Regions from separate parts of the Novosphingobium pituita genome, predicted to be linked through region 2. Evidence: riboswitches for the same ligand, from Rfam matches in the RefSeq annotation. Region 2 holds a riboswitch; the other holds the start of a gene.
What was found. A riboswitch is a leader RNA that binds a small molecule or an ion and turns the genes downstream of it on or off. The one in region 2 is predicted to bind cobalamin.
Positions count from the first base shown of each region.

Region 1 (3,992 bases), 460 kb from region 2:
CGTGAGCACGCTATAGATCGTCAGCACCGCCCAATAGGGCTTTTCAAGCCCCTGGCTGAACCCGATGAACAGCGCCACGGCCGCCGCCAGATAGGCCTTGGCCGAAAACACCAGATCGCGCAGCGTCGGAATACGCAAGGATTCGTAAACGCCAGCAAAGCTGAGCGGCGGGGCGGCCATGGCCGATCAATCTCTTTCCATGTCCGGCAAGGCAAACGCATGCCGGGCAAACATTCCGGGACCAGAAACTCTCAGGCAAACCCTGTTTGCGCTGTCACGACCGAGCATTGTCCGGGACAGACCGGTCGCCGATCGTCACAACCACCGGCTCAAGCCCGTCGACCTGCCCGACCAGACGCGCGCCCACGCCCACCGCGCCGACCCCGGCGGGCGTGCCGGTGAAGATGAGGTCGCCCGGCTGCAAGGCCTGCCAGCGCGAGAGTTCCGCGACGAGTTCGGCCTCGCCCCAGATCATCGCGCCAAGGTGGCCCGACTGGACACGCACGCCATCGACATCGAGCGTGATCGCGCTGTCCCCGTCGAGCGGGGCGCCCCCCGGCGTGATCGCCCCGACCGGCCCGGCGCCATCGAAGCTCTTCGACATGTCCCACGGACGGCGCGCCGCCTTGGCCTCGTCCTGACGGTCGCGGCGGGTAAAATCGATCCCCACGGCATGGCCGAAGACATGATCGGCCACGGCCTCGGGCGCGATGTCAGCGCCGCCAACGCCAATGGCCACGACGAGTTCGATCTCGTGGTGCAGGTTGGCGGTCTGCGTCGGGTAGGGCAGGTTCGCCCCTTGCGCACCGCCTGCGTCGAGAATGGCGTGGGGCCCCTTGGTGAAGAAGAACGGCGCCTCGCGCACCGGATCGGCGCCCATCTCGCGGGCATGATCGGCATAGTTGCGCCCCACGCAGAAAATCCGCCCGACCGGAAAACGGGCCGTGCTGCCCACGACAGCCAGGCTGGGCGCGGGAGGAAGCGAAGGGACAGGCATTTCAGTCATGGCCGATTTGTGCGGCATGGCGCCTGCGCTTTCAAGCGCGTTTGCGGGTAAAAACAGGGGTTCTGCGCCGCAAACGCCCTGACCTGCGTTTTTTGCGCAAGTTTGCGCGCGCCTTTTGCCCGTTCCGCATTACAACACCCGTAAACAGCCGGGCCCGTTTCCGCCCCCAATTTCCGCCAAGGAGCATCCCATGACCGCCCTCATCGCTTCACCCCGTTTCCTCGCTTCACGCAGCAAGGCCCTGTTTATGCTTGGCTCTCTTGGCACCCTGGCCCTTGCTGCCAGCGCGGTTCCGGCACAGGCCGCACTTCCCGCAGGCACCATCGCGCCTGATTTCACGCTCAAGGCCGCGCAAGGGGGCAAGGCCATGGACTTCTCGCTCAGGAAGAGCCTGAAGAAGGGCCCCGTCGTGCTCTATTTCTTCCCGGCGGCCTTCACCAGCGGCTGCACGATCGAGGCCCATGCCTTTGCCGAGGCAACCGATGCCTTCAAGGCCCAGCACGCCACCGTGATCGGCGTGACGGCTGGCAACATCGAGCGCGTAGCCGAATTCTCGAAAGTCGAATGCCGCGACAAGTTCGCCGTCGCCGCCGACCCCGGCGCCCGGATCGCGGGGCTCTACAAGAACCAGATTTCCTTTAATGGCCAGACACTTTCCGACCGGACTTCCTACGTCATCGCACCAGACGGCAAGATCGTGTCGAGCTATACCGACCACAATCCGCTGACCCACATCGAAAAGGCCATGGCTGCGGTCAAGACCTGGAACGCCAGCCACCGCTGAGCGCCCTCCAACGCCACTGCGGCCCCCATGCGGGCCGGATGCGGGCTTGACCTTGATGGGCCCGCGTCGATAAATGGCCTTCCAGATCGTGCCGGTGCCCCAAACGGGGCTTAATCGGGAATACGGTGCGGGCGCCTGCGGGCGCCCCAATCCGTGGCTGTCCCTGCAACTGTAAGCGGAGAGCGCGATGCTTACGTCTTCCCCCGCATCGAGGGGGAGGCAGCCACTGGACCGGACGCAAAATCATGCGAGGTCTGGGAAGGCAAGCATCAAGCGATGACCCGCGAGCCAGGAGACCTGCCGGCATCCGGTCGCTCACGCCATGGTCCAGGGGATGGCCAGGGCACGGTGAACTCGCCCCCGGCAAACTGCGTCCGGGTGAACTCCGTCAGGGCGACGCTGTAGCGGCTCGAACCGGCTGCGCGGAAGGCTGTGCCTTGCGCGTGGACGGCTTCGGGCCTTGTCGTCCTTTTGCCGAAAGTTCGCCCCGCGATGGCTGTCTCTTTCTCCCGTTTCTTCCATGGCGCCCCGCTCAAGCGCCGCATCCTCATCCTGCTCGCCGCCCTGGTCCTCGCCAATCTGGCGGCATGGGCCTGGGCGCTGGGCGCCCTGGGCGCGCAGCCGCTGCTGCTGGGCACCGCCGCGCTCGCCTGGAGCCTTGGCCTGCGTCACGGGGTCGATGCCGATCACATCGCGGCCATCGACAATGTCACGCGCAAGCTCATGCAGCAGGGCCAGCGCCCGATCGCGGTGGGCTTCTGGTTCGCGCTCGGCCATTCGGGCATCATCGCCGCGCTTTCGGTGGCGGTCGCGCTCACGGCCAATGCGCTCAGCCGCTTTGAAGCCTTCCGCGAAGTGGGCGGCGTTCTGGCCACGGGCATTTCGGCCTTCTTCCTGTTTGCCATTGCCGGGCTCAACCTCGCGATCCTGCGTTCGGTCTGGCAGGCCTTCAGGCGCGCACGCGCCGGTCTTCCCCACGACGAGGAGAGCCTCGACATGCTGCTCGCCTCGCGCGGGGGGCTGGCAAGGTTGCTGCGCCCGCTGTTCGGCCTTGTCAGCAAGAGCTGGCACATGGCCCTGCTCGGCTTCCTGTTCGGGCTGGGCTTCGACACGGCCACCGAAGTTGCCATTCTGGGGCTCTCGGCCAATCAGGGCGCCGATCATCTGGCGCTGGGCACGATGCTCGTCCTGCCCGCCCTGTTTGCCGCAGGCATGGCGCTGGTCGATACGCTCGACGGGGTGATCATGCTGGGCGCCTATCGCTGGGCCTTCGTCAAGCCAATCCGCAAGCTTTACTACAACATCACCATCACGGCGATCTCGGCGCTGGTGGCCATCGTGATCGGCGGGATCGAGACATGCGCGCTGATCGGCGACAAGCTGGCGCTCACCGGCTGGCCCTGGAACATGGCCGCAAAGGCTGCCTCACACTTCAACGCGCTGGGCTTTGCGATCATCGGCCTGTTTGCCGGGTGCTGGCTCATCAGTTTCGCGATCTATCGCTGGAAGCGACTGGACGAAATCGACATTTCCGCCTCCGCCTGACATTGGGCCTCATCTGCCCGCCCTCATCTCCACGATTGCACAGTGGCGGCGATGCGGCTAGGAGCACTCCCGAAAGCACGGAGCCTGTCCTACAAGGATTGGCCCCATGCCTTCACATCAGACTCGCGCCGGTGCCCCGAAAGGGGCTTAATCGGGAATGCGGTGAGGAGAAAAGGCGCCTTGCGCCTGTTCCCCAAATCCGCGGCTGTCCCTGCAACTGTGAGCGGATAGCGCGATGCATGGCCCCTTCGACGGGGCAGCCACTGGAGGCCGCAGGAACGCGGCGCTGGGAAGGCATGCATCAAGCTGTGACCCGCAAGCCAGGAGACCTGCCGGCGCACCGGTCGCTCTTGCCCGGGTCCAGGGGATGGCCAAGGCACGGTAACACTTCCGTCTGAGCGACGAAAACCATGTGGCCGGAGCTGCATGGGCCGTGCGGTCTCGGGCGATTTTCGCGCCTGCCCCTTGCCGTGCGCCAGCCGGACAGCCTTGTGTCCGGTACGCTCCGCCCTGTCTCGCTCGGGCGCGGGGAGTGTGTGCATATGGCCGATCTGGGCCCCGATCTGGGCAAAGTGCCCGTCACCATCGTCACCGGCTTTCTGGGCGCGGGGAAGACCACTCTCATCAGCCACCTGATCCGCCATGCGGGCGGGCGGC
Region 1 covers NZ_BTFW01000001.1:513,431-517,422, reverse strand. The annotation lists gene SBI20_RS02385 (FUSC family protein) at 1-180, opposite strand, end outside; gene SBI20_RS02380 (fumarylacetoacetate hydrolase family protein) at 275-997, opposite strand; gene SBI20_RS02375 (peroxiredoxin) at 1,254-1,790, shown strand; cobalamin riboswitch at 1,868-2,109, shown strand; gene SBI20_RS02370 (HoxN/HupN/NixA family nickel/cobalt transporter) at 2,283-3,335, shown strand; cobalamin riboswitch at 3,448-3,686, shown strand; gene cobW (cobalamin biosynthesis protein CobW) at 3,878-3,992, shown strand, end outside.
Region 1: another riboswitch for cobalamin. It lies ahead of SBI20_RS02370 (HoxN/HupN/NixA family nickel/cobalt transporter); the one in region 2 lies ahead of SBI20_RS00250 (TonB-dependent receptor plug domain-containing protein).

Region 2 (3,992 bases):
GACATCGTGGCGAACCGGCAGGCTGGCGCGCAGCGTGGTCACGCCGCCGCCCTTGAGCCTGGTGGTATTGGCTGCATCGTCATAGGTTTCCGACTGGAAGCGCTGGTCGACCCCCAGGGTGAGGCCTGCCCAGGGCGTTGTCCAGTCAAGCACGGCAGTCAGCGCGTTGCGCGGACGGCGGGCGAGCGTCTTGCCATACAGAGCGCCGCCCGGCGTGCGGTCGACCGCCTCGGTATAGGCATAGAGCAGCTGGCCGCTCACCCGCGGGCTGAGCTTGGCGGCCAGTTCGAATTCGGCCCCCTGCGAGCGCGCCTTGCCGACATTGTCGTAGAAGCCATAAGAATGGGTATCGCACAGCGGGCTGGTGACCGAGAAGCACGAGACATAGTTGACGAGATTGCGCGTGTCGCGGCGGAAGAACGTGAGCCCGGCGCGGAACGTGCCCTCGGGGCTGACATAGCTGATCCCCGCGTCATAGCTGCGGCTGCGCTCGGGGCGCAGGTCCGGGTTGCCATAGTCGGGCGAGAGCAGCTGATAGAGCGTGGGCGCGCGGAAGCCTTCGCCATAGCTGGCGTTCAGGCGCACCCCGCGCACGACCTCGACCGTGCCGTTGGCGCCCAGGCTCCAGTTGCCGCCGAACCGGCTGTGGCTGTCGTAACGCCCGCCCACGGCCAGGCTGGCCTTCTTGCCATACCAGCCGAGCAGCGCATGGCCGCTGGTCAGGCTGGCGGTCTGGTGGCTGTCATACGTGCTCGAAAAACTGGTCCATTCGTTGTCGGCGCCGAAATCGAGCGCGAAGTCGGCAGGCAGGTCATAGCGCCCGGTCATTTCGACGCGCTGGCTGCGGCCATTGTAGCCATATTCGAACGTGTCGTCGGCCCCGCCGGTGAACGTGCGGCGGTGAGTGATCGCGGTGCTGTAGCCGCCATCGAGGGTCAGTTTGCTGCCCGCATAGTGAAACCCGGCATGGCCGAAGAACTGCCGCGTGAGCGCATATTCGCTGGTGTCGCCAAAGTTGAAGTTGGCGTCATAGCCGTCGATGTCGGTCCGGCCGTCGGCATAGCGCGCATTGGCGACCAGCGAGAACGTGTCGGTCAGGTTGACGCGGGCCTTGCCGCCCACGCGCCACTGGTTGTAGCCGTCGCGCTCGGTCCCGCTCGACGCGGCCGAGATGCCGTTGGTGCCCACGTAGCCGCCATCGAGCGAGATCGCATAGCCATCGCGCTTCACGCCCGCGATTGCATCGACATCATAGCTCCCGCGCGAGCCTCCTTCGGCAGACACTTCCGCGCCATTGATCTCGCGCGTGGTCAGCGCGATCACGCCGCCCATCGCCGCGCTGCCCCAGATGATCGAGTTCGAGCCGCGCAGAACCTCGACGCGCCCGATCGAGCCGCTCGACAGCGTGCCGAAATCGAACCCGCCCGAAGGCAACGAGGTATCCTCGACGCGTACCCCGTCGACGAGGACCAGCGTGTGCTGGCCTTCATCGCCGCGCAGGCGCACCGCCGTCTGCGAACCCAGCCCGCCCGTGCGCGAGAACGTGAGGCCCGGCACGCGTTCGAGCACACGGGTCAGGTCGGGGCCCTGCACCGACTGGATCGTTTCGAGCGGAACGACAGTGATCGCCTGGCCGGTCTGGTCGAGCGGGCGGTCGCTGCCGGTGCCCAGCACGGTGATCTGCTGGCCGATCTGGCCCGGATCGATCGCAGACGCATCAGGGGCCGGAGCGTCAGGGGCCCCGGCACCGGGAGCAGGCGCCTGCTGGGCGAGCGCGCTTCCCTGTGGCACGGCCTGTGCCAGCGCCAGCCCGCAGGCCAGCGCGATCAGTGATGTCTTCATGTCTTTTCCTCCCGGCCCATGGACTTGTTGCCGTCCATGGCGGGAGGTCCGCCGGGCCAATGGCGGAAAGACTCACCACGCTTGCGTCCGGTACACCCCGCCCGGCCGCGGAACGACCACACACCGGCAGGTTTCCTGGCTCTCCGGGTCATCGCGACACACCGGCCTTCCCGACCCTGTAACCGGGCCAGTGGCACACGAGGGTGCGGCGCTCGTCCGGATACAGTTGCGGGGGCAGCGCCGGTGGTCCGGCTTCCCTCTTAGCCTGCACGCAAAGGCAGGCACCGGTGGCGTCTGTCCGAGCCGATAGCGCCGCGCACCCACCACGGCAAGAAAAAGCCGTTAACCTGCATCGGATAAGCCGTTAACGCCCGGACCGGGGCCTGTGTCTATTCGGGACGCAGGCAATTGTCCGGGTGCATTGCCCGCCCATGGTGCTAGCGGCAGGCAGACCAAGAAGGCTTCTTTCCCGTTTCATGACCCAGCCCTTTCCCCTGCTCCCGCCCGAAGCGCTCGTGCCGCCGCTGGCGCCGCGCGCCCGCGCGGATCAGGCTGCGCTGCGGCAGGAAGCCGGGGAAAGGCTCGCCACGCTGGTCCTGCCCGAAGTACCGCCCCGCGACTTCACCGGGCGCATCCGCCGCCGCGACATGGTCTCGTGGCGCCACCAGCATCGCCGGGCCGGGGTCATCCGCGCCCGCGCGGGGGGCATTGCCGCCATCGGTGCGCTCGGCCTCGTGCTGGGCGCGCTGGGCTGGGGCGAGCCGGGGATCGACCGCGCCGCCGCCGCGCAAAGTCGCGACGACAGGCTGCAAGCCATGGCGGCCCCCGACCAGCCCGCCACGCAACCGAGGCCCACGCGCGATGGCACGCAGGCCGATCCACGCAGCGCGCAGAACAGCCCCGAGGCCTCCGGCAACTGGGCCAGTCGCCTGTGGAACGAACACTTCGCCGCGATCCACTCCGACGCCGCCGCCTCGCCTTTCGCGTCAGGGCCTTTCGCGTCAGGGCCTTCCGCGACAGGTTTTCCCGCAGCGCCGGGCGTCGCCCGTCCGCTGTTCGCCGCGGGCGACGCGCAGGATCGCTGGCGCGCGCTGCAATGCCTGACCGCCGCGATCTATTACGAGGCCGCCTCCGAGCCGGAAAACGGACAGCGCGCGGTCGCCCAGGTCGTCCTCAACCGCGTGGCCCATCCCGCCTTTCCGAAAACCGTGTGCGGCGTGGTCTATCAGGGCTCCGAGCGCCCCGGCTGCCAGTTCAGCTTCGCCTGCGACGGGGCCATGGCCCGGCGCCCGATGCCCGTGGTGTGGGACCGTGTGCGCCGCATCGCCGCACAGGCGCTGGACGGACAGGTCTATGCCCCGGTGGGGCTGGCCACCCACTATCACACCAGCGCGGTCCACCCCGGCTGGGCCGACAGCCTCGCCTTCATCGGCACGATCGGTGCCCATCGCTTCTACCGGTGGTCGGGCGCCGCCGGGCTTCAGGCCGCCTTCCGGGGCATCTATCACGGGGGCGAACCCCTCGCCGCGCCCCATCCGCGCAGCTGGACCTCGGTCGCAGCCGACATCGCCGATCCGCTGACCCTCGAACAGGCCTTCGAACAAGGCCGCATGGCCGCCCTCGACAAGAGCCTTCCGGCCCAACCCGCGCTCGCCCCGTCTCATGCCCCGCTTCATGCCGGCACCGCGCACGAAGGCATGAGCGGACGCAGCCCGGCAGCCTCCGCTCCGCTGCCGCAAGCGGGGCCCGCCGCTCCCGCCCTGCGCCCCGAAGCCAGCGCGATCTACGAGAACGCCGGCAAGTGGATCGCCCAACCCGGCAGTTGACGTGCGCCCTTTCCCGGTGACGCCCCTTTTTGGGGTGACGGCCCTTTTTGGGTAGCTGATCGTCACGAAACGGCAGGGCAACAGTCAACAGGATATTTACCGTCTCGTCTCACGCCCTGTTAGCGCGTGCAAAAGTATCAGGACGGAAGCGGCCGTGCAGATTTCATCCCGATCCGCCCGGCGCTCCACGAAAACAGACCATACAAAAACAAACCATCAGCCGAAAATCGGCGTCGCACACACAATTCGGAGACCCCGCGCATGCTGCGCTTTGCCCCCCGATATGGCATGATCTCGCCCTGTCTCCGCCGCCCTGCCGGCCGG
Region 2 covers NZ_BTFW01000001.1:50,153-54,144, reverse strand. The annotation lists gene SBI20_RS00250 (TonB-dependent receptor plug domain-containing protein) at 1-1,842, opposite strand, end outside; cobalamin riboswitch at 1,951-2,146, opposite strand; gene SBI20_RS00245 (cell wall hydrolase) at 2,319-3,668, shown strand; gene SBI20_RS00240 (hypothetical protein) at 3,930-3,992, shown strand, end outside.